DNA from 3 places in the Rhizobium sp. R339 genome. Region 1 is predicted to be linked to each of the others. Evidence: riboswitches for the same ligand, from Rfam matches in the RefSeq annotation. Region 1 holds a riboswitch; each other region holds the start of a gene.

Evidence for each region. Region 1 has a riboswitch for thiamine pyrophosphate ahead of thiC (phosphomethylpyrimidine synthase ThiC). Riboswitches for the same ligand answer to the same signal wherever they lie in the genome.
Region 2: linked by a shared signal. The riboswitch ahead of thiM (hydroxyethylthiazole kinase) and the one ahead of thiC (phosphomethylpyrimidine synthase ThiC) in region 1 are both predicted to bind thiamine pyrophosphate.
Region 3: linked by a shared signal. The riboswitch ahead of ATY76_RS26360 (YkoF family thiamine/hydroxymethylpyrimidine-binding protein) and the one ahead of thiC (phosphomethylpyrimidine synthase ThiC) in region 1 are both predicted to bind thiamine pyrophosphate.

What each region holds. Positions count from the first base shown of each region.
Region 1 covers NZ_LOKV01000002.1:73,080-83,319, forward strand. The annotation lists gene ATY76_RS05890 (thiamine phosphate synthase) at 28-642, opposite strand; gene ATY76_RS05895 (thiazole synthase) at 639-1,412, opposite strand; gene thiS (sulfur carrier protein ThiS) at 1,414-1,611, opposite strand; gene thiO (glycine oxidase ThiO) at 1,602-2,582, opposite strand; gene thiC (phosphomethylpyrimidine synthase ThiC) at 2,584-4,428, opposite strand; TPP riboswitch at 4,521-4,653, opposite strand; gene ATY76_RS05915 (class I SAM-dependent methyltransferase) at 4,781-5,824, opposite strand; gene ATY76_RS05920 (EAL domain-containing protein) at 6,084-8,090, shown strand; partial or broken gene ATY76_RS05925 (IS30 family transposase) at 8,176-8,989, opposite strand; gene ATY76_RS05930 (aldolase/citrate lyase family protein) at 9,350-10,051, opposite strand; gene ATY76_RS05935 (SDR family oxidoreductase) at 10,068-10,240, opposite strand, start outside.
Region 2 covers NZ_LOKV01000006.1:13,495-23,734, forward strand. The annotation lists gene ATY76_RS09860 (ABC transporter permease) at 1-880, opposite strand, end outside; gene ATY76_RS09870 (ABC transporter substrate-binding protein) at 1,121-2,647, opposite strand; gene ATY76_RS09875 (DUF1349 domain-containing protein) at 2,880-3,464, shown strand; gene ATY76_RS09880 (S8 family peptidase) at 3,797-5,458, shown strand; gene ATY76_RS09885 (hypothetical protein) at 5,467-6,792, shown strand; TPP riboswitch at 6,880-6,976, shown strand; gene thiM (hydroxyethylthiazole kinase) at 7,053-7,829, shown strand; gene thiE (thiamine phosphate synthase) at 7,826-8,461, shown strand; gene thiD (bifunctional hydroxymethylpyrimidine kinase/phosphomethylpyrimidine kinase) at 8,458-9,267, shown strand; gene ATY76_RS09905 (GNAT family N-acetyltransferase) at 9,495-9,974, shown strand; gene ATY76_RS09910 (glycoside hydrolase family 3 N-terminal domain-containing protein) at 9,999-10,240, shown strand, end outside.
Region 3 covers NZ_LOKV01000025.1:272,500-282,739, reverse strand. The annotation lists gene ATY76_RS26385 (formate dehydrogenase subunit gamma) at 1-380, opposite strand, end outside; gene ATY76_RS26380 (LysR family transcriptional regulator) at 513-1,409, opposite strand; gene ATY76_RS26375 (metalloregulator ArsR/SmtB family transcription factor) at 1,454-1,795, opposite strand; gene ATY76_RS26370 (SDR family oxidoreductase) at 1,898-2,668, opposite strand; gene soxR (redox-sensitive transcriptional activator SoxR) at 2,801-3,265, opposite strand; TPP riboswitch at 3,528-3,641, shown strand; gene ATY76_RS26360 (YkoF family thiamine/hydroxymethylpyrimidine-binding protein) at 3,632-4,240, shown strand; gene ATY76_RS26355 (ABC transporter permease) at 4,249-5,058, shown strand; gene ATY76_RS26350 (ABC transporter ATP-binding protein) at 5,055-5,864, shown strand; gene ATY76_RS26345 (ABC transporter substrate-binding protein) at 5,931-6,941, shown strand; gene ATY76_RS26340 (acyltransferase) at 7,008-8,228, shown strand; gene ATY76_RS26335 (sugar transferase) at 8,395-9,132, shown strand; gene ATY76_RS26330 (F0F1 ATP synthase subunit epsilon) at 9,283-9,690, opposite strand; gene ATY76_RS26325 (hypothetical protein) at 9,690-9,929, opposite strand; gene atpD (F0F1 ATP synthase subunit beta) at 9,929-10,240, opposite strand, start outside.

The DNA.
Region 1 (10,240 bases):
ACGGCTATTTGAGGGGCGGGTTCTTCATCAGCCTTCCCCGCAGAACACACGCGTTGTCGCAATCCACTCCAGAGTTCGCCGCTCGGGATCGGAATTGCGTGTGATGTCGGTGACGACGGCAGCGCTGTCGGCGCCGTTTTCAAACACACCGGCGATGCGCTCCACGTTCAGCCCGCCAATGGCCACGAGGGGCAGCGGGCCGATGCGGCTTTTCCAGTTGCGCAGTCGATCGAGGCCCTGCGGCGCCCAGGGCATGACCTTGAGGATGGTGGGATAGATCGGACCGAGCGCGATATAGTCCGGGCGGGCCGCAAGCGCGACGTCCAATTCCGCCTCGTCATGGGAGGAAAGTCCCAATTTCAGGCCGGCCTTGCGGATCGCGGCAAGATCGGCAGCGGCGAGATCCTCCTGGCCGAGGTGGATGAAATCGCAGCCTTCCTCGATGGCAAGCCGCCAGTGGTCATTGACGATCAGCTGGCAGCCATGCGTCTCGCAGACTGCTTTTGCCGCTCGGATATCCGCGCGTATATCCTCCAGCGCTCGTTCCTTGACGCGCAATTGCACGAGTTTGACGCCAAGCGGTACCAGCCTCTCGATCCAGGCGGCGCTGTCGACGATCAGATAGAAAGGATCGAGCGTCATGCGAAAACCGCCTTTCCGATCACCGGCGTCGAGGGAACCGCCATGTCGCGCGGCTCCAGCATGCCGGCGCCGAATGCCTGCCTGCCGGCATCGATCGCTTTGGCGAAGGCTTCCGCCATGGCGGCGGGATCGCCCGCGCCGGCAACTGCGGTGTTGAGCAGGACCGCGTCGAAACCCAATTCCATCACGGTCGTTGCATGCGACGGCCGCCCGATCCCCGCATCGACGATCAGCGGCACATCGGGAAAATGCGCCCGCATGGATCGAAGGGCGGAGAGATTGAGCGGCCCAGCCGCCGTCCCGATCGGTGCGCACCAGGGCATCAGTACCCTGCACCCCGCCTCCAGCAGGCGCTCGGCCACCACCAGATCGTCGGTCGTATAGGGAAAGACCTCGAAACCTTCGCCGCAAAGGATCCGGGCGGCCTCGACGAGCCCGAATACGTCAGGCTGCAGCGTATCATGGTTGCCGATCACCTCCAGCTTGATCCAGTTGGTCTGAAACACATCGCGCGCCATCTTGGCCGTCAGCACCGCCTCGGAGACGCCATGGCAGCCGGCGGTATTGGGGAGCACGCGCACTCCGAGCGCGCGGATCATGTCGAAGAAGACGTTGCCGCTGCGCCCGCCGACAGCTTCACGCCGCAGCGACACGGTGACGATGTCCGTTCCGGATCGCTTGACGGCGTCGGCGAGGACCGCCGGCGAAGGGTAGCGCGCGGTCCCGAGAAGAAGCCGCGATCCGATCTGGTTTCCGTAGAGATCAAGCATGTCAGCCTCCCTGCATCGGGGTCAGGATCTCGACCCGGTCATTGTCGTTGAGAGCGTGATCGTCGCGGTCCTCGCGAGGAACGAGCTCGCCGTTGACCGCGGTTGCCAGCCATTCTCCCTCGTAGTCGAGTGCGGTGAGCAGCTGCGAAAGCGTGCTTGCGGCGATTGTCTGGGGTTCGCCATTGATGATCAGACGCATTGGGAGCTCCTTTGCTTCGTCCGTCCGGAAAAGACGAGATCGGCGGCTTTTGCCGCCATTGTGGGCGCCAGGAGAAAACCGTGGCGATAAAGGCCGTTGACGACGACGGCATTGCCTTGCCGCATCACCCGGGGGAGGTTGTCGGGGAAGGCCGGGCGAATGCCGGCTCCGGTTTCGACAAGGGTCGCGTCAGCAAAGGCTGGATGCAGCGTGTAAGCCGCGTTCAGCAATTCCATCAGCGAGCGTGCGGTGATCGGCCCGCCGAAATCGCTCTCGATCATGGTCGCGCCGACCATGAAGAGGCCGCCGCCGCGGGGCACGACATAGACGGGGATGCGGGGATGAAGCAGGCGGACGGACCGTGAAAGCTCTATTTCATCGCTGTGCAGATAGAGCATTTCGCCTCGCACGCCGCGCAGGTCGTCAACCTGGCCAATGCGCGCAGCACCCGTGCAGTCAACAATATCGGAGAAATCGCCGTCCTCCACAGCGCCGCCTGCGAAGAAGACGCCCTGCGCCGACAGTTTGTCTTTCAGCGCGACGAGTGCCCGCCGGGGATCGAGATGCGCTTCCTCGGGGAAAAACAGGCCATGCCGGAACCGGCCGGCAAGAGCCGGCTCGAGCAGGGCGATGTCTTCCTCTTTCACCCATCGGTAACTGCTCGTCCGCCCGGCAAAGCGCTTCAGCTCCCCATGGTCACGCGCCGGCGCGACCACCAATGTCCCGTTGCGGACGACGTGGCCGGGCAGGATCGCCTCCCAGCGGTCGGCCGCCTGCGCCCCAAGCCGGACCACGGCCTCGTCGGCGCTTTCACGCTCGCACCACGGCGCCAGCATGCCGCCGGCGAGCCACGACGCGGCCCGGTCGAAATTCGCATGCGGGTCGACGATGCTGACCTCGGCGCCGCGGGCCTGCAGTTCGTGCGCAACGAGGAGCCCTGAGATGCCGGCCCCTTTGACGAGGACGTGCATCTCAGGCTCCCGTGGTCTCGATCGGAGAGGGCCCCTCGATCGAAGAGACGGCAACATAAAGGTCGCCGCCTTCGCGGTAGCGGGCGGCCATGGCCTCAAGACCCTCCTTCTGCGCTTCCGACCTTATATCGTGTGATATCCTCATCGAGCAGAATTTCGGGCCGCACATCGAACAGAAATGGGCGACCTTGTGCGCTTCCTTCGGAAGCGTCTCGTCGTGGAAGGAGCGGGCCGTTTCGGGATCGAGGGAAAGGTTGAACTGGTCTTCCCAGCGGAATTCGAAACGGGCGCGCGACAGCGCATCGTCGCGGATGCGCGCCGCGGGATGGCCCTTGGCGAGATCGGCGGCATGGGCGGCGATCTTGTAGGTGATGACGCCTGTTTTGACGTCGTTGCGGTCAGGCAGGCCGAGATGCTCCTTCGGCGTGACGTAGCAGAGCATGGCCGTGCCGAACCAGCCGATCATCGCCGCGCCGATCCCTGAGGTGATGTGATCGTAGCCCGGCGCGATGTCGGTCGTCAGCGGGCCGAGCGTATAAAAGGGGGCCTCGCCGCAGACCGCAAGCTGCTTGTCCATGTTTTCCTTGATCTTGTGCATCGGCACGTGGCCCGGCCCCTCGATCATGACCTGGCAATCCCTGGCCCAGGCGATCTTCGTCAGCTCGCCGAGCGTTTCGAGTTCGGCGAATTGCGCCGCGTCGTTGGCATCGGCGATCGAGCCGGGGCGCAGGCCGTCGCCGAGTGAGAAGGAGACGTCATAGGCGCGGCAGATGTCGCAGATTTCCTCGAAATGCTCGTAGAGGAAGCTTTCGCGATGATGGTGCAAACACCACTTGGCCATGATCGAGCCGCCGCGCGAGACGATGCCGGTGACGCGATTGACGGTCAGCGGGATGTAATGCAGCCGCACGCCGGCATGGATGGTGAAATAGTCGACGCCCTGTTCGGCCTGTTCGATCAGCGTGTCGCGATAGATCTCCCAGGTGAGGTTTTCGGCGATGCCTTCGACCTTTTCCAGCGCCTGGTAAAGCGGCACGGTGCCGATCGGCAGCGGTGAGTTGCGGATGATCCATTCACGGATATTGTGGATGTTGCGGCCGGTCGAAAGGTCCATGACGGTGTCGGCGCCCCAGCGGGCGGCCCAGACCATCTTCTCGACCTCCTCCGCCATTGACGAGGTCACCGCCGAATTGCCGATATTGGCGTTGATCTTCACCAGGAAATTCCGGCCGATGATCATCGGTTCCGATTCCGGATGATTGATATTGGCCGGAATAATGGCCCGGCCGGCGGCGACTTCCTGGCGCACGAATTCCGGCGTCACGTGATCGGGAATATGGGCGCCGAAGCTCTCGCCATCGCGAAGCATCACGCCGGCCTGGGCTTTGCGGCCGAGATTTTCGCGGATCGCGATGAATTCCATCTCCGGAGTGATGATCCCGGCGCGCGCGTAAGCCAGCTGTGTCACCGCCTTGCCGTCCTTGGCCCGCAACGGCTGCCGTTTTGCCGGAAATTCCGGCGTCAGCCGCTCGCCGCTGGCAAAACCGTTATCCTCGGGACGGATGCTGCGGCCCTCATAGGGCTCGACGTCGCCGCGGGCGAGCACCCAGTCGCGGCGCAGCGCGGCAAGACCTTGCTCGATACGGATATCGGCGCCTTCGATCGTGTAGGGACCGGAGGAATCATAGACGGTTACCGGCGGCTCGCCCGAGGTCGGATGGAGGCTGATCTGGCGCATCGGGACCTGAACGTCGGCATGGATCTCTCCCGCGACGTGGATCTTGCGCGATGACGGCAGGGCGCCGGTGGTGACGGTTGGGGTGAGGTTCTTTGCGGCAATGGTCATGGTTTGAGGCTCCAAAGTGCAGTTGGAGACCCAGTCAGTCAGCCGGAATGATGAAAAGACGCCGGCATGGATTCCACGCGTGAATCCGCAGCCTTCGAGCGCTTGCACCGTCCCTACGCCAGTATGAACTGGATCAGGTTCAACGGGTCACTGCGCCACAAACCGGCAAAGCCGTATTGTCCAGCAGTATCTCAGCCCCTTGCCGGGACCCCCCTGGTGAATGCTGCGGAGGCTACGTCCTCGATCCAGTTCATGTCAACCCTGGAGCTGAAAGTAACCCGATCGCCACGCACGAGTGGCGACGCCGCCGGGCTGGGCGCGTCGGTTTTGTGAGCGCCCAGCCCGTCGAAGCCTACGACAGCTTTTTTATCGTGCTGTAGATGATGTTGCGGTTGGCGCCGAACCAGACCGTCTTATCAACCGTGTTTTCCGGCGCACTACCATTGGCAATACGCCACATATCGGCCTCGGAACGCTGGAGGAGCTCCCAGTTCATGTAGGATTCCATGTATCCGTCGTCGGCCATCTCGTCGGAGAAGTTGGCAAATAGAAAGACGCCGCCCGGCTTCAGCATTTCCATGCAAATCTGCGTCAGTCGGATTGCGACTTTATCGGTGAGGTAGTCGTACAATCCTGCTGCGTAGATGAGATCGAAGGTGCCAATCTGATGCTTTCGCGCCAGCAAGCCGCGCACGGATCCATTGATAGGCTCGACCGAAGTTCTATGGAATTGGCTCGCGATCGAGCCGATACTGTGGGGATCCTGATCAAGAGCAACCCAGCGTTTAAGGTTGCCTTCTGCAAGTGCTTTTGATTCCTCCGCTTCGCGAAGGTGACCGGCGGCGATGGCGAGGACCTCGGTATCCCGACCTATTCGTGCAGCCGTCTCATCGACGTAGCGGGTCAGGGTTTCGCGACGCTCCCTTACGGCTACCGGGCCGGGAGCGTTTATCGTGTATTCGAAGATATTCAGACCGAGAAGGGTCGATCTGGCCACTTCTTCGGTCACCGCCGGATGCCCATAAATAAAGTCTATGAGACTGGCATCACCGGAGTAGCCGCGAGGTTTTTCAAAGGACCAACGAGTGAACGGGCATTGCTGCAGAATCTCTGCCGAGGGATGGGCCTGAATAATCGGGATGAGCTTCTGCCACACAACAGCGCCGAATTTATGCCGGATGTCGTGGAGCTGACCAATCAACCACCTGACTGCGTCAGACAGGCCTTTGCCCGCGGCGAATCGCTGCATGGCAATGTTGATGACGATTGCAAACTCAGCCTCCGCAATTCGCAGGCGGTCTGTTTCATTATCCTTGCCAGGTGAGAGAAGCGTATTGCTGACGGACTGCGGTGTAATCAAGCTTTGGCCATCAAGGGAAAAAAGCGGCTGAACCAAGGAAACCTCGTCGGTAAATAGAGATTTAATAGATTGCATAAAATCCTTACCATTTTCATGAAGGTCAAGCGCAAAGGTTGGCGGCAGCGTCCCCGTGCACGTCCTGGCTTTAGAAAGTATTAGTGAACCCAAGAGATACTCCGCCCGCTTGGGGATCGTTTCGGGCGTTATCGGTTGATGTGGGGTCTGTGTAGGGCTATCCAGCTTCAGCTAGCGGTCTGTGTAGGACAACTGCTGCAAGATGTTGGGTGGCAGGGGCATGATGCACGTGTTAGCCGAGACCGCAGTCGCCGCCACGCGGCCGACACTGTCGTCAGAACAGTTGCGTCGCATTTATAGTAAGGAGAGCGAGAGCGGCCGAAAGAGCGCGACGCGCAAGGGCCTCTGGATAGCGGTGGCTGCTTACCTTGCCTACTCTTTCACGGACTATCTTTTTATCGGTGATGTCGTTCAGTACACAATTGCTGGCCGGTTGGCGGTCGGCGTCACTGCGCTCTGCCTGCTGGAACTCTTACTCTACCGCAAAGCAAAGGCCGACACGGTCGACATGGCCGCGGCGGTGTCCGTCCTGGCAGCTTATCTTGTCTGGCTTCTGACCGGCCAGATGACCACGGTCAGGGACGCTTTCTCATATTATATGGTTTTTGGCGCGATCTTTATGATGAGCGTCAACTTGTTCTTCAGTTTCCGTTTTCCGGTTGCTCTTGCCGCCTCCGCAACGAACGTGCTCATCTTCATCGGCGCCCTCTATCTGTTCGTGCCTATGGTGCTTCTCCACAAGCTGATCCTCGGCGCCTTCTGCATTTCCTGCTTTATTTTTACCTCTTACGTGAACCTTCAGCTCAATCGAGAGCGCTACAAAGTGTTCCTCAATGCTCTTGAAGCTGGTTTGCAGCAGGCTGCGGCCGATGAAAGGGGCAAGGCTCTTTTGCACCTCTCGAATACGGACTCGTTGACCGGCCTGGAAAATCGCCGGGCAATCGATCAACGTCTGCGTGATCATTGGCAACGCTGGCAGGACCAGAGGGCGCCCTTTGCCGTCCTGCTTATCGATGTGGATCATTTCAAGCGCTATAACGACTGCTACGGCCATCAAGAAGGTGACCGGTGTCTTGTAGCGGTCTCCCAGCTTCTTCAAAACGTGGCCTTGTCCCATGACGCGATCATCGGGCGATATGGCGGCGAGGAATTCATCGTCATCACACCGATGCCGAACCCGGAAAGAGCGGCGGAGCTCGCGGAAGCCATGTGTGCTGCCGTTCGAGCGCTGGCTTGGCCGCACGAGCACAGGCGAGACGGGACCACCGTCATCACCGTAAGTGTCGGCGTCTCCTATACGCGGGACCAGACCAAGCAGGTCGACAAGGTCATTCATGAAGCTGATCGGGCGCTTTATGCCGCCAAGGCAACGGGCCGCAACACCCTGCGGGTCTTCGATCCTGAAGACCCGCTGAGTAGCGATGACAGCGAGGATATAGCTGCGACCCTGAAGATCGCGGTTGAACACGACCTTGTCTCCCTCGTCTATCAGCCGATCCGCAACGTGCAGACAGGCAAGATGGATGCCGTTGAAGCTTTAATGCGTTTGAGGATGTTGGACGGAACGGCGGTATCCCCCGCCACATTTATTCCAGTCGCGGAAAGGACAGGGTCGATCATCGAACTGGGGCGGTGGGCGATCCGCACTGTCTGCCGGGACCTGTTGGCGACCGGCGTGGTGCAAGTGGCAAGCGTCAACGTTTCGCCGATTGAACTCAAGATGCCAGGTTTCGCCAGCTATGTCGCAGCGACACTCGCTGAATTCGACGTCACGGGCGCTCGGCTTGCTTTCGAGATTACCGAAGGGGTGGAGCTGGAAATCGACCAGGATGTGGTTCGTTGCATCAGCGATCTGAGAAAGCTGGGCGCTCAAGTCTGGCTCGACGACTTTGGCACGGGGTTCGCAGGGCTCTCTTGGCTTCGTCTCATAGAATTCGACACCATCAAGATCGATAGGTCCTTCCTCCATGACTGCGACACGGAAAGAGGCAAGAGGATGTTGCTTGACATCATCAGCCTGCTGCGCAATCGCGGCGTGAGGATCCTCATTGAAGGCGTGGAGACTATTGAACATCAGCGGCTGATGCAGCAGTACGGAATCAATCAGCTTCAGGGATATTACATTGGCCGCCCCGCGCCGGCAGCTCAGTTTGAAACTGATAACGTGTTGCCGTTCGGCATGGTCAGGAACTTTGATTCCAAACGTCTATTTGGGAATGGCGCATAGGTTCAGATCCTATCAAGCGCCTCTTTTTCGCAAGGCGGAATGAAGTATATCCGGGAGAGGTGTCATCCGCCCATTTCGCCACAGGGCCTTTCTGCCAAGGCGATTGCGGGTCACAGAACCAAGTCTGCGTTCCGATGCCAGCCTGCAGATAGGGCCATTCGCTGAACTCAGTGCCTCGGTCGAAGGTGATTGTCGAGCAGCGTGGGGCAGGGGTTGGAGCACCTCGATCAACCCGTCCATGATCGGCTTCGACTGCCGGTCATTGTTGCGAAGGAAGACAGCAAAACGGCTGACCCGCTCGACCAATGAGGTCACGTTGGCCTTGCCGAACTTCTTGCGAAACTGAATGAGATCGCACTCCCAGTGGCCGAACTGCTTGCGCTCGGCGACAGTATCGGGACGATGGAGGATGTTGAGTTCCGGGCCGAAGCGGCGACCGTGACGCCGGCGGCATGCCGCGATCTGCGTCTCGCACGCCGCTCCGGCAGGTGCCACCACAGTTTGATGGCCTGACCGTCTGCGGAATAGGCGAACTTGTAGATCGTCTCATAACTGACGCAGATTGGATGGCGCTCCAGCCGCATGCGGCCGGCGATCTGCTGTGACGACCAGCCATGGATGATCCGTTCGATCACCGATTGGCGCACATGGGAGAACCGGGCGAGCTTGCGCAGCTTGGCTCTGCGCTCCCGGGCCATCTCGTTGGCGGTGACGCAATAGTAGCCGCTCAGATCCGGCATGTGCGGGTCTTCAAAAGCATTCCGCTTGAGCTCGCGGAAAATCGTCGAGCGGTGCCGGCCGAGCTGGCGCGCCATCTCATTGACCGGCACCTTGCGTTCGACAAGCTGGTGCAGGCGACGGCGATCGGCGAGGGTCAGTTGCAAATAGCATCGGGACATTCCAAATCTCCAAAGGGAAGCCATTGTTTTTTCTGGCATGTCGCGCTTGGAAATAGAATGTACCCGCTACAGTCAAAAATCAGATAAGCGGAATTATGGAACATAGCCTTTGCCTGGACGCGACGCCGGCGTGCAGGGGAGCGAACAAAGAAGAAATCACCGCCGCCATGATAGCTGCGAATAATGGCGGTGCAATCGGTGCATGGTGCGGTTCAATTCTTTGGCCGCGCCGTTCCTCAATATGGGTAGCCGCAAGGCCGTATGGGAAGCAAGTCCGTCATCGACGTTTCTCCATGCTGCCGGAACAGATCAAGCCGAGCGGTCACTCTTCGATGGAAGAGGAATTCGAGATCCTTCACCCTACCGCGCCAGCGTCTGCCTGATCGCTGCGATGCCGCGCCTCAGGAAGGGGTCGGAGTGGATGTAGAAGAACTGCACGCCCTTTTCGAGCCATTCCGGCAGTTCGTCCGCAGTGACTAGGGTGCCGGCAATCTTGCCGGCGGAACGGATTTTCCCGACCGCTTCAGCAACCTTCTCCCGTACTTCTGCCGGCCGGGGCTCGCCGAAGGCCGGGGCCGGCGGGAGGCCCATGTCCTGGGAGAGGTCGCCGGGTCCGATGAAGAAGACGTCGATCCCCTCCACCCTGGCGATCTCGTCGAGGTTGCCGATGGCCTCCACGGTCTCGATCATGGCGACGACCAGGCGTTTTTCATGGTCCGCCGGGAGCGCGTAGCGGACCGCCTCGACGATGGCCCGCGCCTCGTCGGCATTGTCCACCATCGGCACCATGATCCCGTCGGCGCCGGCGTTCAGATACCGGATGATGATCGGCCGTTCGTGGGAGTGAGGCCGAATGATCGCAGCGCCCCCGACCGAGCGAACGATCTGTGCGGTTTCGCGAACGTCCTCGAAGCTCCAGGTGCCGTGTTCACAGTCGACGAAGACGGAGTCGGCGCCGAGTTCGACCAGCCGGGCGGCGAGGCCCGAGGAGGAATGATGCGGCGTGAACATGGTAATGGGTTCGCCGGCCTGAAGCCGGGCGCGCAATTTTGCACCGTTCATGATGTGCTCCTCCTGATTATTTCTTTGGCAGGTCCGGCGTGCCGGCCGGCGCGCCCACCCAGCGCGCAACCTCGATATCGGCCGACGTGTCGCGCATGAAGGTCGGGCAGATATGCAGTTCCGGGATGACCGCGCCCTTCTGCAGGCTGGCGCAGAGCGCGATCGCCCTGGCGACGTCGTGCGGGTCCA
Region 2 (10,240 bases), on a different contig from region 1:
CATAGAGCGCGGCGATGACGAGCAGCGCGCCCTGGATGACGGGGTAGTCGCGGCGCAGCACCGCCGAGACGACGAGATTGCCGACGCCCGGCAGGCCGAAGACGGTCTCGGTGACGACAGCGCCCGAGATCAACACCGCCGCCGTCAGGCCGATCACCGTCAGGATCGGGATCAGAGCATTCTTCAGCGCATGCTTGAGGATGACCTTGCGTTCGACCAGCCCCTTGGCGCGCGCCGTGCGGATATAGTCGTCGCCAAGCACATCGAGCATCGAGGCGCGGGTGAAGCGCAGGATCAGCGCCGAGGAGACGATGCCGAGCGCAAAGGCCGGCAGCGTCAGATGATACATCCGCTCCGCGAAGGTCGAGCCCGGCCCGCCATAACCCGAGACCGGGAAGAGATTGAGCCGGACGGCGAAGAACTGCATCAGGATGAGGCCGAGCCAGAAGCTCGGAATGCTGGCGGCGAACATGGCGAGCGTCGTTGCCGCCTGGTCGACGAAGGAGCCGCGCCGATAGGCGGCATAAATGCCGATCGGGAGCGCGATAATGCTGGCGATGGCAAGCGAAAACAGCGTCAGGAAGAAGGTGGGCTCGGCGCGGTCAAGCAGCGCCGACGTGACCGGCATGTTGAGGAAGATCGACTGGCCGAGATCGCCCCTCAGCAGCTGGCCGATATAATAGAGATATTGCAGGCCGAGCGACTGATCGAGGCCGAGTCGGGTTCGGAGATCGGCAACATCCTGCGGCGTCGCATCCGGCCCGAGCATGACGGCGGCCGGATCACCCGGGGTCACCCGCACGATGACGAAGACGATCGTCACAACGAGAAACATCACGACGATCATGCCGAACAGGCGCTGGAGGATGTAGCGGATCATCCGAACTCTGCTCCTACCATCGGTGTATGAAGCACTGCAACGGATACTGCCTCTCTCCCCTCATTCCTGTGCTCGTCACAGGAATCCAGCGCGCCCAAGTCCTTGGGCGCAGAAGACTCCTTGACTGAATACAGGTCAATCACGGCGCAGACGCGCCGTGGCTGGATCCCTGTGTCATCCCTCGGGTCAAGCCCGAGCACAGGGATGAGGGGGCAGGTAGCAGCCATCGAAATCACTCCATCACTTCTTGATCGAAGCGTTCCAGAAATACGGCCACGGAGCCGGATCGACGCCGTCGAGCTTGACCGATTTCGCCGAGACGGCGTTGAAATCACCGATCTTCATGAAGGGCGCATCGGTATAGATCGCCTTCTGAACATCCGCCCAGAGCGCCACCCGCTTCTTCGGATCGACTTCCGAGGTGAAGGCATCGACGGCAGCCTTGCGGGCCGGCGTATCCCACCAGCCGGGCGAGCTCGTCGAGAGCGAACCGATCAGCGCCGGCTCCGGCAGGAACGGGCTGTGGGTGATGTAGATATCCCAGAGCTTCGGATCTGTGCGGCGCTGCGTCAGCGTCGCCCAGTCGACCACCTGCATATCGACGGTGAAGCCGGCAAGCTTCAGATATTCGGCGGCGACCTGCGCCATCTTGTAATGGAATTCGTACTGGCGGCTGGTCAGGATACGGATCGGCTCGCCATTATAGCCGGCCTTCTTGGCGGCAGCGGCCGCCCCTTCCGGATCGGCGACATTATAGGCGCCTTCGACGCCGGCATCCGTCGACCAGGCAAAGGTCTTCGGATAGATCGAGCCATCGAGCGCATAGAAATCCGTGCCGCCGAACGCTGCGGCCAGCATGTCTTCCATGCTGAGCGCCTGGCGGATCGCCTTGCGAACCTCGACATGCGCGGCAGCGCCTTCCTTCGTGTTGAAGACGAAGACCGGATAGCCGAAGGGCTTCAGCATGACCGGTTGCGAAGCGGTCGAGCCCTTCAGCTTGTCGTAGGATTCGACCGGGATCGAATCGACATAATCGTACTGGCCGGAAACGGCGGCCTCGACGCGGGTATTCGGATCCGGCACCGGCACGAAGCGGATTTCATCGAGATATTGATGGCGGGCGCCGCCATAACCATCGCCCTCGCCTTCGCGTGACTTGTAGCCGTCGAAGCGGACGAGCTGGATATACTGGTCGGCCTTGCGCTCCTTCAGCATATAGGGACCGGTGCCGATGAACTCCTTCATCGGCTCGTCCTGCTTTTCAGACGGGATGATGATTGCCGCCGAATTGTTGAAGGCAAGCAGCGAGGTCAGTGGCGCATAGGGCTGCTTCAGCGTAATCGTCACGGTCGCCGGATCGGTCGCGGTGATCTTGTCGATGAAGCCGGCCACCTGCTTGCCGCGCGAGGCGATCTTCATCCAGCGGTTCAGCGAGGCGACGACATCCTCCGACGTCATGTCGCTATTGTCGTGGAACTTGATGCCGGTCCTGAGCTTGATCGTATAGGTTTTGCCGTCGGCGCTGATCTCGGGCAGGCTTTCGGCCAGAAGCGGCGTGACATTCCAGCTCTTGTCGAAAGTGTAGAGCGTTTCGAAAATATGCTGCGTGACGATGCCGACGAGATCGGCCGTCGACGACATCGGATCGAGCGTCGGCGGCTCGCCGATCGTCGCGACATTGATGACGCCGCCCTTTTCCTGGGCAAAAAGGGTCGAAGGCAGGGCGACAAGCGCAGTGCCGAGCAGAAATGCGACAAGCGTTTTCATATGAGGGCTCCCGGTTAAGTTCCACAATTATGTAATTCATCTTTTTGTAACAGAATAAGAGATGAAGTAATCGTGTCAAGCGGAAGCCGCGGATTATATCGTGAGACGAAGGTCGGAACGGCGGAAACAGCGCCACACCATCGGCCGCGGCTAGCCGTCCAGGACAAGGTTGCGCATTATGCGAGCGCGAAGAATCGGCACCGGCAGAGCTTCAACCAAGCGAGGATGGAATATGAACATCGATTTCACCGATGGAAAATGGCTGAACGAACCGGCCAGCTGGCAGGCCGACGCAACCGGCCTGACGCTGACAACAGGCGAGAAGACTGACTTCTGGCGGGAAACCTATTACGGCTTCACCCGCGACAGCGGCCACTTCCTCGCCTTCCCCACCGCCGAGAGCTTCACCGCCCAGATCCGCGTCCAAGGCGAATTCCGCACCCTCTACGACCAGGCTGGCCTGATGGTGCGCCTCGACGAAAACCGCTGGGTCAAGACAGGCGTCGAATTCACCGACGGCGAAGCCTTCCTCAGCACCGTCGTCACCGACGGCCAGTCCGACTGGTCGGTCTCACAACCCTTCAAGGAACTGGAAGATTTCCACATCCGCGTCACCGTCGCGGGCGGCGCCCTGCGCATCCAGGCCTCCCGCGATGGCAGCCGCTGGCCGCTGCTGCGGTTGGCGCCCTTCCCGATCGCCGACAGATACGAGGTCGGGCCGACCGCGTGCACGCCGGAGCGGAGTGGGCTGAGTGTGCGGTTTTCGGAGTTTTCGATTGGGCCGGCGATTACGACGGATCTGCATGATTTGAGTTGAGCGGGCTCCGGTGGCGGTGCGCTCGACCAAATTTGCGACGAGATATCAAATCCCGGGCCGGATTAAGGGCTTCAGGTCGGTTCGTAGCGACAACTCTCGTCCGTTGAAGATTGCAGTACCATTTCAGTTTCGTGGACGGCTCATGTGTGAAGAGAACGTATTCCTCAGAGAAAAGATACTCGTTAAGACTGAAATCGCATCCCGCTAATCTCCGAAAATGCGACAGGCCATTTGCCGGGCAGCGCACTCACAAATACAGAGCTGTATTTTAGAAATACATTGCACCCACGGTTGCTGCTGGTATTCTTTCTCGAAAAGGGAGGGAGCAGCGAATGGCGAGACGACCGCGGCCGGGGCAGCCCGGAAAAGAACCCGAAGACGACTTCCGGGAAAACCTGGTCAAGACTCGGATCGGAGGCGATCTCTCCTCATTGATGAAGGATGACGCGGATCGCCCCAGGAAACCCGCCAAGGCGCCCCCTGAAAGCTTCGATGTCGTCATCGAATTCAATCGCGATTTTCCAGGCGGCGTGACGGCAGCGCGGCAATTCCTGTTCGAGGCGTATCTTTTGTATCTCAACCGGGTCGGAGCGACCGACGACAGCAACAGCCTGCGACGTTTCGGCATGTCGCTACCGCTCGGCATGCCTGCGGTTCCGGAGGACGGTAAGCTGAATCTCTCGCAGATTTTTTCGAATGGCAGCAGGATCGCCGCCAAATCCCTCTGGACCGACAGCTACGCCTTTGCGACCCTGACTCGAGAAGCCATCGACCGGCTTTCGACCTGGATGATGACCCAAAAGAAGGATGGCAAAAAGCAGAAGGACGTTCCGCTCGTCTACAAGATCTGGCGTGATCATAAGATTGATCGCTGCGTTTACGAATCCGTCAGGACGATCAAATGCGATGCGGCCTATGCATCCTTTGCGGCCAGTGGAAAAGGCATCGTCTGGGCGGTCGCCGATACCGGAATTGACAAAAACCACCCACATTTCAAAACGCTTGGCACGCTCGATCTGCCGGACGGCCTTTATCACCGGGATTTCACCATCGACGATCCCGATCCCGACCCGGTCGTGGCGTCGGATGCGGCGTTGATCGACACGGCCGGCCATGGAACCCACGTTGCCGGCATCATCGCCGGTCGCACCTCCGTAAAAGAAGTACCGAAAACGAAAGCGCTAAAGACTATTTGCGTGACCTCGCAGATTCGCAAGGAGGATGGAACAAAATCAACGGTCAACGATCCGCACGAAGGCGTCATCACCGGCATGGCGCCGCACTGTAAGCTGATGAGCCTGAAAGTGCTGATTAACGAGAAGCAGGGAAAGCTCAGCAATCTGCTGGCTGCGATCAATTACGTCCAACGCTCGAACGATTATGGGCGTAACCTCAAGATTCACGGCATCAATCTCAGCCTCGGCTACACCTTTGATCCGGCCTGGTTCGCCGCCGGGCAAAGCCCGCTTTGCGTGGAGGTCAACCGGCTTGTCCGCTCGGGCGTCTGCGTGGTGGTCGCAGCCGGCAATGCCGGCTACGGCACGGTGACGCAATTTTCCGGCGCGCCGGAACGCGCCGCCCATGTCGGCACGATCATGGATCCCGGCAATGCCGCGCTTGCCATCACTGTCGGCTCGACGCATCGCGACATGCCGCACACCTATGGCGTCTCCTATTTCTCCTCGAAGGGACCGACGGCCGACGGGCGCATGAAGCCGGATCTCGTCGCCCCCGGCGAACGCATCGTCTCGTGCGCACTTCCCGACCGTGACAAACCGAATGAAGCGCCGTTCCGGGAGGATACCGGCACGAGCATGGCGACACCGCATGTTTCCGGCGCGATCGCCGCCTTCCTGTCTGTCCGGCGTGAGTTTCTCGGCCAGCCGGAACGCGTCAAGGAAATCTTCGTCGGCGCGGCGACCGACCTCAAGCGCCGGCCGGAGTTTCAGGGCGCCGGCCTCATCGATCTGATGCGAACACTGCAAGCTGTGTAGGAGGACACATGGACACGCTTGGACCCTCGCCATTCCTATGGCTCGAATTCGACAAGGACGGCGCGATCGATCCCGCGCGGGCGGAGAAACTCGCCGCCCTGCTGAACCAGCCCGGCAGGACCGATCTCGTGGTCATCTCGCACGGCTGGAAGAACACCAAGGACGATGCCCGCACGCTCTATGGAACGCTCTGGGCCAACGCCTGCAAGAAACTGGCACCCGACAAGGCGCGCCGCACCGTCGTCGCCGGCATCGTCTGGCCGGCCAAGGCCTATCGGACGGATTTCGACACGGAAACGCTGGTGGCCTCAGGCGGCGGCGCCCAGGCAGCCGACGGCGCAGCGGCGCCGGTCGAGGATCTCGACGAGGCAGCTTTCAAGGACGTGCTGGCCGATTTCGAGGATCTTTTCGGTCCGGATGGTGCTGGCACGGCCGAAAAGGCGCGGGCCGCAGCCGAGACACTTGATGAAACGACGTCACTTTTCCTCGTCAGGAAAGGCAAAGAGGCAATCGGCTCTCCCCAATCCGATACCGAGCTCAAGGCGGATGCCGAACCGATCGCGCTCGCGACGGAGGATGCCAATAGCGCGAAGGTGCTGATGGAAGGTCTCGTCCCGCCGCCAACCTTCAGTCTCGAAAGCTCGGTCGGCAAGGCGCAGGGTCTCGGCGACGTCGTCTCGGGCTTGATCTCCGGCCCAAGAGCGGCGGTGGCGCGGTTCCTGAACCAGCTCACCTATTACGAAATGAAGAAACGCGCCGGCGTCGTCGGCGAGGCACTGACCAAAAACGTCCTGTCGAAACTCGTGCTGCAGCAGCCGATCCGGCTGCATCTCATCGGCCACAGCTTCGGCGCCCGGCTGGTCTCGGCGGCGGCGAACAAGCTCGCCCCGGTCCCGAAGCTGGAATTCTTCTCGCTCACTTTGCTGCAGGGCGCCTTCTCGCACAATGGGTTCGCCAAAGAGATCAAGCCGGGCCTTGCCGGCGCTTTTCCCGATGTGGTCGGCAAACCGACTGGCCCGATCTGCGTCACCCATACCCATAACGATCTCGCCTGCACCCTCGCTTATGCGCTGGCCTCGCGCCTGTCGCGCGATATCGCCAAGAGCATCGGCGATGCCAACGACGAATTCGGCGCGATGGGGGCGAACGGTCCTCAGCACCTGAAGACTGGACAGGCGGTCGAGGACGATGCGGATGCCGTCTTCGCGCCGAAAGCCGGCAAGGTGAACACCTTCCTGGCGGACAAATATATCATCAAGACCGCGGCGTCGGATGCCCACAACAATGTCGCGAACGAGGAGGTCGGCCGGCTGCTGGCAAAGATCGTCGGCTGATCGTCTTCGTGATTTGGCCACACCGCACGCTTCGCGAATTGTCATTTTCCGGGTGACATGCGCCCCGTTCTCTGCGAAAACAAACCCGATGAGAGACAGGGGCGTCCGCCGGCAGGCGGGCTGAGAAGCACCCTTCGAACCTGAACCGGATCATGCCGGCGGAGGGAGTCGCTCGGGGTTGGGCCTTGCCCGCATAAACCGCCCCGTGCCCTGCCCCCGCCTGAAAGGGGCAACAGCAGATGAAGACCACGTCGGGAGCAATGCTGAAGGCGATGCGCGAAAAGCCGCCGCTCGTTCAGTGCATCACCAATTGCGTCGCCATGAACATTGCGGCAAACGTCCTGCTCGCCGCCGGCGCCTCGCCGGCTATGGTGCATGCTGCGGAAGAAGCCGGCGAATTCGCCGCCATTGCAAACGCATTGACCATCAATATCGGCACGCTTTCGCCCCAATGGATCGAAGGCATGCAGGCGGCTGCCAAGGCAGCGAACGCAGCCGGAAAACCCTGGGTGCTCGATCCGGTCGCGCATTACGCCACCGCCTTCCGCCGCAAGGCGGTCGCCGATCTCCTGGCGCTCAAGCCCACGATCATTCGCGGCAATGCGTCCGAGATCATCGCGCTTGCCGGCGGAGAGAGCCGCGGCCAGGGCGTCGACAGCCGCGACCCCGTCGAGCAGGCCGAGGATTCGGCGCGGCGGCTCGCGGAGCGGCAGCAGTCGATCGTTATCGTCACCGGCGCGGTGGATTTCGTCACCGACGGTCAAAGGGCCGTGCGGGTCGCAGGCGGCTCTGCCCTGATGCCGCAGGTCACCGCGCTCGGCTGCTCGCTCACCTGCCTCGTCGGCGCCTTCGCCGCGACCGCACCCGAGGACCTCTTCGGCGCGACGGTCGCCGCCCTCGCGACCTTCGCCGTCGCCGGCGAAGATGCGGCACTGGGTGCTGCGGGCCCGGGCTCCTTCTCCTGGCGATTGCTCGATGCGCTGGCTGCCATCGATGCCGAAACGCTCGACGCCAGAGCAAGGGTATCGGTCGTATGAAGCGCTTCGACCTCTCGCTCTATCTCGTCCTCGATCCCGATCTCTGCGCCGGGATCGGCATGGTCGAGACGGCGCGCCTCGCCGCTGCCGGCGGCGCGACGATGGTGCAGCTGCGTGACAAACATGCGGGCACAGCGAGAATGATCGAAACCGGCCAGGCCTTGAAACAAGTGCTCGACGGCACAGGCGCCCTCCTCATCGTCAATGATGACGTCGAGGCGGCAATCGCCATCGGTGCCGACGGCCTGCATATCGGCCAGGACGACATGGATGCGCGTGACGCGCGGCAGATGATCGGCCCCGGCATGATCCTCGGCTTGTCGGTGGAAACCGCGCAGCTCGCCGGCGCCGTCGATCCTGATATCGTCGATTATACCGGCGTCGGACCGGTGTTTGCGACACCGACCAAGGCCGACCACAAGCAGCCGATCGGCTTTGACGGGCTTGCCAGGCTGGTACAGTCCTCACCGGTGCCGTCGGTCGCCATCGGCGGGCTCAAGGCGGAACATGTGGCAGGCGTATTTGCCGCAGGAGCCGAGGGGCTTGCTGTCGTCTCCGCAATCTGCGGCGTGCCCGACCCCGAAGCGGCAACACGTCGCATCGAAGCAGAAATCCGAAAGGTCCGCCCATGATCCGCAACGTTCTCTCCATCGCCGGTTCCGATCCCTCGGGCGGGGCCGGCATCCAGGCCGACCTCAAGGCCTTTTCCGCCCGCGGCGTCTATGGCATGGCGGTGTTGACGGCGCTGACGGCGCAGAACACGCAAGGAGTGAGCGGCGTGCATCTGGTGCCGCCGGAGTTCGTCGCCGACCAGATCAATGCCGTCTTTGCCGATGTGCGCGTCAATGCCGTCAAGATCGGCATGATCGCCAATGCCGGGATCGCCGAAGCCGTCGCAGCAGCCCTCGCGGGCCGGCGCGGCATTCCCATAGTCATCGATCCCGTCATGATCGCCAAGGGCGGCGCGGCCCTGCTTGCGCCCGAAGCGATCGACGTGCTGACCCGCCGGCTGCTGCCGCTCGCAACCCTCCTCACGCCGAACCTGCCCGAAGCCGCAGCGCTGCTGCACCGACCGGTCGCAAGCAGTCGCGAAGAGATGGCGGCACAGGCCGAGCAGCTGCGCGCGCTAGGCCCTGCCGCGGTGCTGGTCAAAGGCGGCCATCTCGACAGCGATGAGAGCCCCGATGTGCTTGCCACTGTCGGCGGCCTGCACTGGTTCGAGGCGAGGCGCGTGCCGACCAAGAATACGCACGGCACCGGCTGCACGCTCTCCAGCGCGCTGGCGGCCGAGCTTGCCAAGGGCGCCTCGGCCGAGCAGGCCGTCGCCATTGCGAAGGATTATCTCGCCGATGCGGTCGCCGCCGCCGACAGCCTCACCGTCGGCTCCGGCCACGGCCCGGTGCAGCATTTTCACGCGCTGTGGAAGCACGGGGAATAACCGATCTCGCCGAAAGCGGCGCAGGCATCAGGATTGCGAGAGAAAAACGGCCCGGACCCCCGGGCCGTTTTCGTTCGTACCCTCGGCCGGCACTGAACCGAAGCTGCCGGGGCCGAGCGCACTGCTCCATTTGAAAATCCCTGTTGACAAGCCCGGCCAGATGGCCAAGTCTATAACACTAAAAGGGGATAAATTCCGTAATAACGGAATAATTGGAGGAGAGACAGGTGCCAGACCTGCTTGTGAGCTTATATTCCGCCAAGCTCGCCGAACTGAAAGAACGGGCCGATATCGTCGGCGCCTCCATCCGCCCGGCCCTCCCCCCGGAACTGCATCTCGTCGTCAATTGGGCTCGCGAACACTTCAGTGAGAACTGGGCAAGCGAGGTCTCGGTCGCCTTTTCCCGCCAGCCTGTTGCCTGCCTGATCGCCGTCGAAGACGGCAAGCTGCTCGGTTTTGCCTGCTACGACACCACCGCACGCGGCTTCTTCGGTCCGACCGGCGTCGCCCCGGAAGCGCGCGGCCAGGGCATCGGGCTCGCTTTGTTTTCCGCTTGCCTTCAGACCATGAAGTCGCTCGGCCATGCCTATGCCGTCATCGGCGACGCCGGCCCGGTCGATTTCTACGCCAGGACCGCAGGCGCGATCGCCATCCCCGCCCCCGACAAGGGCATTTACGAAGGCATGCTCAGAAGCGCGCCGAAATGACCATCTGATACCGGAGCACCAGAATTGTCCTCGACCCCGCTCGCCCTTTTCGTCGGCCTCCCGAACCCCACGATTTCGGATGACGAATTCGCCCTCTTCCGCGAGACCAATCCGCTCGGCCTCTTCGTCGGCCGGCGCAATCAGCGCGAGCCGCAACAGACGAGGCGGCTGATCGAACGCTTCCGCGAAGCCGTCGGCCGCGACGACGCGCCAGTCTTCACCGACCAGGAAGGCGGGCGCGTCCAGCACCTCGATGCCGGCCCCTG
Region 3 (10,240 bases), on a different contig from region 1:
CCGAGGCAGTAGACCGGCTCCAGCGTCACGCTGCCATCAAGCGTCGTCTGGTGGAAATCGATGCCGAGCAGCCTTTTCACGCGCTCGGCCACCGCATCGCCGCCCATAGACTGGCAGGCCTCGGCACGACAGAGCTTCAGCACATGCCGTCCGGCGGGGTGATTGCGATAATCGTGGTAGAAGGTCACGACCCCATGCACTTCGGCGCGCGAGAGGTTCAGTTCCTCTGCAATGACCGGCAGGGCTTCCTGCGGCACATAGCCGAACTCTTCCTGAACTTCGTGCAGAATGGGGAGCAGCGGCCCTTCGAGGAAGCGAAGATTGGCGACGATGGAACGGGTACGCGCTGCAATATCGCCTTCGGCGATATGAATGGTCATAAGGCAGCCCTCCCACGGCTTGCTCGTTGCAAAATGACGGCCTCCCCCAGCCTGAGTGTCATTTTCGCAAGCAGCATCTCAAGGAAGCAGCCGGCAATCAATAAAGCTATCTCGTTGCTTGATAGCTTTTTCCTATTGAAGTTCTTCCTCTTGGACCAAAACTCTGGCTTCGTGCAGCAGTGCCGACACCAGTGGCGTGAACGGCTCGCGATAAGGCGCCACAAGGCCGACCAGATGATGCGCCTCCGGCTCGACGATCGGGATCATGCGGATTTCGACGGGAAATCCGAAGGATTTCGCCACATTGCGCGGCATGATGCTCGCCCAGCGGCCGGTCCGGACATGCGAGAACAGCACGATCATCGAATTGGATTCGAGTGTCGGGTGTACTGTGGCGCCGGCCTCGATCAAGTGCCGGTTGATGATGCGGCGGTTCTGCATGTCGGCGGTCAATAGACAAAGCCGAAGATCGCCGACCTCCCGCCAGGTGACGCTGTCGCGGTCGGACAGCGGGCTGCCGGCGGCCGTGATCAGATTGTAGCGTTCGGCATAGAGGGGAACGCTAGTAACGCGGCCGAGCGGCTCGTTTTCGAGATAGGTGATGCCGGCATCGATTTCGAGATTTTCGAGCATGCTCAGCACTTGCAGCGAATTGCGCGAGACGATCGAGAAGGTCACGCCGGGATGGCGCTCCTGAAACGGCGTGGTGATGCGCGAGAGCATGGCCAGCGCCGTCGGAATGGCGGCAAGGCGGATGTGGCCGGAAAGACCGCGGCGCGCGGCGCGCATCTCCTCGCGCATGGTGCGGGTGTCGCCGACGATGCGCCGGGCCCATTCGAGCACGCGCTGCCCCTCCGGCGTCAGCCCCTGGAACCTGGAGCCGCGCTGCACCAGCATGACGCCGAGTTGATCTTCGAGCTGCCGGATCGCGGCCGAAAGCGTCGGCTGCGAGATCCCGCACTCTTCCGCGGCGCGGCCGAAATGCTTTTCATTGGCAAGGGCGATAAAGAATTCCAGCTTGTCGATCATCCCCTTATCTTCGACATAGCAGCCGTACTGCGCAAGGGCGGGGGCTAACTGTTTTCCGCAGCTGGAAAGAGATCGAACAGCGATTCGAGGAAGGCAAGCACGCTGACATTGCCGATGCTGTAATAGACCAGCCGGCCCTCGCGGCGCGTATTGACCAGGCCTTCGAGCCTCAAGCGCGCGAGCTGCTGCGAAACCATTGCCTGCTGGATGCCGAGGATACTTTCGATCTGGCCTACCGTTCGCTCCTCGGTCGACAAGATACAGAGGATCAGAAGTCGCGTCTGGTGCGCCAGCGCTTTCAGAAGATCACTCGCTTCATGGGCTTTTCCAGCGAGCTTATGCAACTCCTGGCCGGTCATCCCCGGCTCCGGTTTTGGCAATGGCATTCGAGATCTCGGAAGGAGGCAATGAGGTAGATCAGTACAGTAGCATATTCGCAGAAGCGAATTGGCCAAAAGTGATGAAATGCCAAAAAAGGTCCAAACAAATCAGCAGATAAGCTGACCGCCGTTGATTTCGATCACCTGGCCGGTGATGTATCCGGACAACGAAGGAGCCGCCAGGAAGAGATAGGCCGGCGCACAATCCTCCGCCGTTCCGAGCCGCTGCAGGGGGATGGATTTTCTGGTCTGCTCCAGCTTCTCGCGGGAGGAATAGCGCTCGTGGAAATCGGTTTCGATCGTTCCCGGCGAGACGCAGTTGACGCGGATTCCGTCGGGCGCGAGCTCGCGGGCGAGCGCCTTGGAATAGGTCGCCACGAAAGCTTTCGAAGCCGAATAGATCGAGGAACCGGGGCTGCCGCCGGTCAGCGCCGAAATCGAAACCGTGTTGACGATGGCAGCCCCCTGAGCCGCCTTCAACGCCGGCAGCAACGCCCGCGTCAGCGCCACCACCGATGTCTGGTTCAGTCGCACGACCGCCTCATAATCCGCATCGGTGAGCGTGCCGGCCGGAAAACGGCCGAGCATGGTGCCGGCATTGTTGACGAGCACATGCACCTTGTCGAAGAAGGCGAGAGCGTCTTCGGCAAACTGCGCCGCGCCGCCGACAGCCGAGAAATCGGCATTCAGCAACAGCGCCCGCCTTTCGGATTCGGCCGTCAGCAGGAAATCCGGCAGATCCCGTCCGGGCTTGCGCCCGGTATGGACGATCACCTTCGCGCCGCAATCCAGAAACTGGCGGGCCACTTCGAGGCCAATGCCGCGACCGGCGCCGGTCACGACGACATTGCGATTTTCAAACAGTCTGGGATGAAACACGAAGCCGTCCTCCTCGCGGACATGGCCGCCGGTTGCGCCATTCGCTGTTAACATATGAGTGCGCAGACCGAAAGAAAGGCGCGCATCGATCTTCACGGGAGAAATCTTACTGGGGAGACTTCCCCGGGCAAACTAGCTCTCGTCCTCCAGAAGCCGAGCACCCGGTCCTTCCCTGCCGAGCCGGTCACCGGGATTGCGCAGCGGACAGCTTTCGATCGACAGACAGCCGCAGCCGATGCAGCCGGCCAGCCTGTCGCGCAGCAGGCTCAATTGCCTGATTCGCTCGTCGAGATCGTCCTTCCACAGCCCCGACAGCGTCTGCCAATCGGCGGCTGTCGGCGTGCGCCCCTGCGGCAGCGATTCGAACGCCGCCTGGATTTCCGAAAGCGGAATGCCGACGCGCTGGGCCACCTTGATGATGCCGAGGCGTCGCAGCACATCGCGGCCGTAGCGCCGCTGATTGCCGCGGGTGCGAATGCTCGAGATCAGCCCTTTGGTCTCGTAGAAGTGCAGCGCCGAGACGGCAAGGCCGCTGCGCTCCGCCACTTCGCCGACCGTGAGCAGCCTGCCGAGCGCGGCCGGAGAAAATCTATCCATCGCCTGTTGACCTCAATATTGGTTGAGGTTTTATAAATCTTGCTCCTGCAGCCGTAAAGCCCGGCCGCCGAAAGGAGGCATGCCTGCCTCGCCCCTCGAAATATCAGGCTTCGGTTCCGTTCCCGGCAGGTACGGAACCTCGAGAAACACCCGGACAGGACCTCCGTCCGGGTGTTTTTCCTTTACATTCGGCTCATCCCCACCACACGGACGGGTTGCGAACTTTGCGGTTGCGGGAGGAGACCCCCGGTGATAATTTCCGCGCCGATTACAGGGGAGCTCCGTATTGCCGGGGCTGAGATGTGAGGCGCAAGCTTCTGGACCCTTCAAAGCTGATCTGGGTAATGCCAGCGGAGCGAGGTCCAAATGTTTTCCGGCGCACAAGTGTCGCTCTATCCGATGTCCGGCAATTTCGTCGGCATCATCCTTGATGCCGTCAAGGCGCTCGATCCCTATCGTGACCGGCTGCGCATCGAGACCGACGATATCTCCACGCTGCTGGTCGGCCCGCCCGACATCCTCTTTTCCGCCATGCGCGATCTGTTCGTCGCCGCCGCAAAAACCGGCGAGCATTGCGTGCTCTCCGCCGCGGTCTCACGCGGCTGCCCGGGCGAGCCCGACGACGCCATCTGCGGCATCAATTCTTCCTCCGAACAGGCGGAACCGCTTGCCGGGCGCATAGACGCTGCACTGGCCGCCGTCGAAGCCGCCGATGAAACCGGTCAGCCGACCGCCGCCCAATTCTCGCTCTACGTCATGGGAAGCGGAACCCATATGGATGAGATCTATGGCTGCATCGACTTCCTGAAGCGCTCCGGAACCTTCGATCGCTCGAAGAATTTCTGCACCAGGCTGAGCGGCGATGCCGGCGCTATCTTCGCGACCATTCGCGAGGCTTTTCATCGCTTCGGCGATCCCGAGGGACATGTGACCCTCGACATCACGATTTCCGCCAACAGCCCGACGAAAGCCTGAAATCGAACGTGACGACATCGCCGCAACCATCGGATTGGCGCCTTCCAGCGCTCCGCGCCGCTCTCTACCGGGGCATGCCCGCCTTGCTCGCCGGCTGCGCCTTCCTGGCGGCCTGGGAACTCTATGTCGATCTTTCCGGTATCAAGCCTTCCATCCTGCCGGCCCCCTCCCGCATTCTCATCCAGGGTTGGCTGAACCGGCAAGCGCTGGCCGCCAATACCTGGCCGACGCTCAGCGCGACGCTCGGCGGTTTTGCGCTGTCGCTGGCCTTCGCCTTCGTCTCCTCGATCCTCATGGATTTTGTGCCCTTCATGCGCCGTGCATTGCTGCCGATCTTCATCGCCAGCCAGACCCTGCCGCTGGTGGCGATCGCACCCCTCGTCGTGCTCTGGTTCGGCTTCGGCCTGCTGCCGAAGATTCTGCTGGTGGCGCTGGTAACCTTCTTCCCCCTGCTGGTCGCCCTGCTGCAGGGCTATGAATCGACCGACCGCGACATCGCCGAACTCCTGAACTCGATGAAGGCGAGCCGCTGGCGCATTTTCCGACTCGCCCGGCTCCCCTCCGCCCTGCCCTATTTCTTCGCCGGCCTCAGGATTTCGATCACCTATGCCGTCGTCGGCGCGATCTTTGCCGAATATGCCGGCGCCGCGAGCGGCCTTGGCATCTATATCCTCAATGCCAAGAACAACTTCCGCCCCGATTTGGTGCTCGCAGCCGTGATCGTCAGCGCCGTTCTGACGCTCTGCCTCTTCGGGCTGACGCTGATGATCCAGCGTCTCGCCATGCCCTGGCAGCCACCCCGGGAGCGGCGCCGATGACCGACATGCTTGAACTGCGCAACATCTCGAAGACCTTCGACGGCATGAAGGTCCTGGGCGATATTTCCCTGAGCGTCGCAAACGGTGAGTTCGTGTCGATCGTCGGCCCATCCGGTTCCGGAAAATCGACGGTGCTGAGATTGCTGACACAGGCGCTTCAGCCCGATTCCGGCACCATGCTTTTCAATGGCGTACCGCTGGAACAGGCCCTGCATTCCTTCGCCTTCATGCCGCAGCGCGATGCGCTGATGCCCTGGCGCCGGATCATTGACAATGCCGCGCTCGGCCTGGAGGTAAAGGGCATGAGCCGCCGCGCCGCCCGCGCCGCTGTCGCGCCGCTGTTCGAGCGGTTCGGCCTTGCCGGCTTCGAGCACCACTATCCCTCCGCGCTTTCCGGCGGCATGCGGCAACGCGCGGCACTGCTGCGCACCGTCATCCAGACCCAGGACATGCTGCTGCTCGATGAGCCCTTCGGCGCACTCGACGCCCTAACGCGCACGCAGATCCAGGAGTGGCTTCAGGGCATGTGGACCGAGCACCGCTGGACGGCGCTGCTGATCACCCATGATGTGCGCGAGGCAGTATTTCTTTCCGACCGCATTTACGTGCTCTCCGCCCGCCCGGCCCACGTCATCCGCGAATTCCGCGTTCCCCTGCCCCGCCCGAGAAGCATCGCCGATCTCGGCTCGCCGGCGGCCCAGGCGATCGAGACTGAAATCCTGCAAACCCTGCTTCATCCGCTGGAACAGGATGATTTCAGGCCAGGCGGCCTAAAATCTGAATCCTATTCTAATTTAAAGAGTTAGAGCATGATGTCGTCCAAAAACCGCACGTTTTTCGGCCTCACGCTCCACAGACCTGAGGAGGTCACCATGCCGCTTCTCACCCGTCGCCAGACGATCCTCGCCGCCATCGCAACAAGCCTCGCCGGCCGCGTCGCCTTCGCCCAATCGGCGCCGGCAAAGGTTCGCATCGCGCTCGACTGGACGCCCAACACCAACCATATCGGCATCTATGTCGCCAAGGCGAAAGGCTTTTATACCGCCGCCGGCCTCGATGTCGAAATTCTTCCCTTCACCGACACCAGCGCCGGAACGCTGGTGTCCAACGGCGTCGCCGATTTCGGCATCAGCAGCGAGATCGAAGCCATCACGCAGCGCGCCGGCGGCGGCGACGTGAAGATGGTCTACGGCGTCGTCCAGACCGAAACCGCCCGCCTGATCTTCAAGGGCGGACGCGACGACATCAAGAGCCCCAAGGATCTCGACGGCAAGACCTACGGCGGCTTCGGCGGCACCTGGGAGAGCGCGCTGGTCTCCGCGATGATCCGCAACGACGGCGGCAAGGGCGACGTCAAGACCGTCACCCTCGGCACCTCTGCCTACGAGGCGCTGGACAATGGCTCGATCGATTTCACGCTGGAGATCTACACCTGGGAAGGCATCGCCGCCCAATTGGAAAACCGGAACATCAGCCGCTTCCACTATTCCGATTATGGCATTCCCGACGAACAGACGACGGTGATCGTCTCTAGCGACGCCTATCTCGCGGCAAGCCGGGAGCATGCCCGCGCCTTCATCCAGGCGACGCGCCAGGGTTACGCCTATTCCATCGACCATCCCGACGAAGCCTGCGACCTGTTGATCTCCGGCAGCAATGGCGCGCTGATGAATACGGAACTGGTAAAGGCCTCTCAGAAGGCCTTGATCGAGGGGCACTTCCTGAAATCGGAGGCCGGCGTGATCGGCAACCTCGACCCGGCAAAGGCCGAGGCCATCGGCAGTTTCCTCCTCGAGAACGGCATCCTGGTCGATGCGAACGGCGCCGCACTCAAGGAGAAGCCGGACTTTTCCGCCTATTATACCAACGAACTCCTTGGCTGAACCCAATCCCAGCCTTGCCCGGCGCGGCTTTCCACGTCACAATCGCCGGGCAAGGCGAGGGGCGCGATGAGACAAGAGGAAAGACTGGCCGGGGCGGACTTTCTGCGCGCGACGGCCTGTCTGCTGGTGCTTGCCCACCATCTCGTGCTGCGGCTGGATATGCGCAGGATTCCCGACGAGCTTGCGCCGGCCGCACATATCGCCCGCTTCGGCAATTTCGGCGTTGCCATTTTCTTCGTGCTGAGCGGCTTTCTTCTGGCTCGTCCCTTCTGGCGCGCGCTCGACGCGGGCGGCGATATGCCGAACCTGCGGGAATATGCGATCCGCAGGGCGGCGCGTATTGCCCCCGGCTTCTGGGTCGCCGCCACCGTCAGCTTCGCCCTCAGCCTGACGCTGCTTGCCCTGCCGCTGACGCCGGAGCTTGCGCTCCGCTACGTCTCCGGCATGCTGTTCATGAGCCAGTGGCATTGGCGAACCCTTTTTCCCGTCGAAGCCGATGGGCCGCTCTGGTCCATTCCCTTCGAGGTTACCAGCTATGTGCTGCTGCCCGCCTGCTTCTTCCTGCTGTTTCGTTCCCCGACCTTGAGAAAGCACCCCTTGCTCACCCGCTCCGCCTGGCTTTGCATCATCGGCGGCGTGCTTGTTGCCCATGTGCTGATCCTGACCTTCTTTGCGCTCGACGACATCGGGCGCGGCTGGCAGTACGGCCTGCAGGGCGGAGCGAAGGAATGGATGCCCAAATATAATCCGATCGGCTTTTTCGCCGTCTTCGCGATCGGCGCGCTTGCCGCCGGCATCGAGATCATGCTGCCCTTGAAGCGCTCCGCCTGGTTCGATGCCACTGCACTTCTCGCCCTCGTCGTTGCCGCCTACCGGCTGGTCATATCGCCCGGCGGCACGCCGGAAGCCTTCGGCTGGCTCGATATCCCATACGGCTTTCCGCTCTTCCCGCTCGCGGTCGCGACCGCCTTGGTATCATTGACGCGTTCACTGGTCCTGGGCAGGCTGCTCGACAATGCTCCTGTCCGCTACACGGCAAAGATCTCCTTCGGCATCTACATCTGGCAGGAGATCATCCTGATATTGATCCAAAGGCTCGATCCCGGCTCCTTCGGTGCTTCCACCGAAAACGTCGTGACCGGCTGGCTTCAATCTTGCGGGCTGACGGTGGTGCTCCTCTTCCTGGTTGCGACCCTCAGCTACTATCTCCTGGAAAGGCCGGCGATCCATTTTGGCAGCCGGCTTGCGAGCGGCCAACCCAATCGGGCTACTCCTTTCAAAGTATAAATTCCCCATCACCTCAACTACAGGCATTAAGGTTAACGGGAAATACTCCCATTTTTGGCGCCTTCATGCTTACTAATTTCTTATTTATACCGATGACAAACGATAGCTGAGCATGTATTTGTTTCGCTGCGGTTCAGTGTTAGAATAATCTTGTGGACATTCTGTAATGAATGCTTTTCCTTCGAAGAGGAACGCGCGCTTCGATGCGTCTCGGCATCAGGACAAAATCAAGGCACTGGTTATAGCGAATTCCAATATTCGCCAGCCGGATAGCTTTCCCGATTCGAAAAGAGAGATGGTGCTCCGACTGGTCGTGAAACGATTCATCGACATCATCGTATCGGCCAGCGCCCTGATCGTGCTGGCGCCCCTTTTTCTGGCAATCGCGCTTTTCATCAAACTCGACGACGGCGGCCCGGTGTTCTTCCGCCAGATCCGTTGGGGGCTGAACGGCCGGAAGATCACGGTCCTCAAGTTCCGGTCGATGCGCACGGAAGCCTGCGATCCCAGCGGCATTCAGCAGACCGTCAAAGGCGACGTCAGGGTCACCGGCATCGGCGCGATCCTCCGCAAGACCAATATCGATGAATTGCCGCAGCTTCTGAACGTCCTCCAAGGCGACATGTCGCTGGTCGGCCCGCGCTGCCATGCCATCAATATGCGGGCGGCCGGCAGGCTCTACGAGGAGCTCGTGCCGGATTACCACCACCGCCACGTCATGCGCCCCGGCATCACCGGTCTTGCGCAGACACGCGGCTGGCGCGGCCCGACGGCGCGGCCGCTGCAAGCCCGCGCCCGCATCGCCTGCGATATCTTCTACGTCAAACATTTCAGCCTGCTGCTCGACATGAAGATCCTGTTCAAGACCCTGGTCATCGAACTGCGCGGCGGCACCGGTTTCTAAGACGGACCTCATCACGGCCACCGCAGAACGGCCATCATGGCCGTTCATTCATTTCAGCCGTTCGATGACGCCGTTCCCATATCCGAGAAAAAAGCAGAAACAAAAAAGGCGGCCGTAGAGGCCGCCTTCGATCGATGCCGTTGATGGCGATCAGTCTTGCTGGACGATGCCGCGCAGATGCGTCAGTTCCATGATGAAATGCTCGAGCTTCGACTTGTGCTCGTGATGCTCGGCATCCTCGAGTTCCTTCTTCGCAGCTTCGATGCGGCGGGTCAGTTCGTCCTTGTTGAGCTCTTCCACTGGTACCGCAGATTCGGCGAGCAGCGTACAGCCGGTCGGCAGAATATCGGCAAAGCCGCCGAACACGACATAGTCCTGCTTCTTGCCGGAAGCCGAACGCACGCTCACAACACCCGGCTTGATCGTCGTCATCGTCGGCGCATGGTGCGCCATGACGGTCATTTCGCCCTCGTTCGCGGGAATGACGACCTCCGTCACCATCTCCGACAGCAGCAGACGCTCCGGCGAAACGAGCTCAAAGTTGAAATTGTCAGCCATCAGTGACTTACCTTCTCGGCTATGGCTTTTGCATCTTGCAATTTGGTCCCGCAGAACGGGCAGTGCAGTATCGCCTGGTCGAGATATCCGAGGCCCTCCTCGGTCTGAACCAACCCCACGACCATCATGATCACGCCGTTATCGGCACGGTAGACGGTAGGTGCTGCCGGTTCCGGAAGTTCCGCCACGACCCCTTTCAGGGAGTCGCAGCAGAATATCTCGTCCTGAGCATCGCTCATCAGGCAGCAGCGAGCTTCTTGGCCTTCTCGACAGCTTCGTCCATCGAGCCGACCATGTAGAAGGCGGCTTCCGGCAGGTGGTCATATTCGCCGTTGACGAGACCCTTGAAGCCCTTGATCGTGTCTTCGAGGGCGACGAGCTTGCCCGGCGAACCGGTGAAGACTTCGGCGACGAAGAACGGCTGCGACAGGAAGCGCTCGATCTTGCGGGCGCGGGCAACGGCGATCTTGTCCTCTTCGGACAGTTCGTCCATGCCAAGGATGGCGATGATGTCCTGCAGGGCCTTGTAGCGCTGCAACGTCGACTGCAC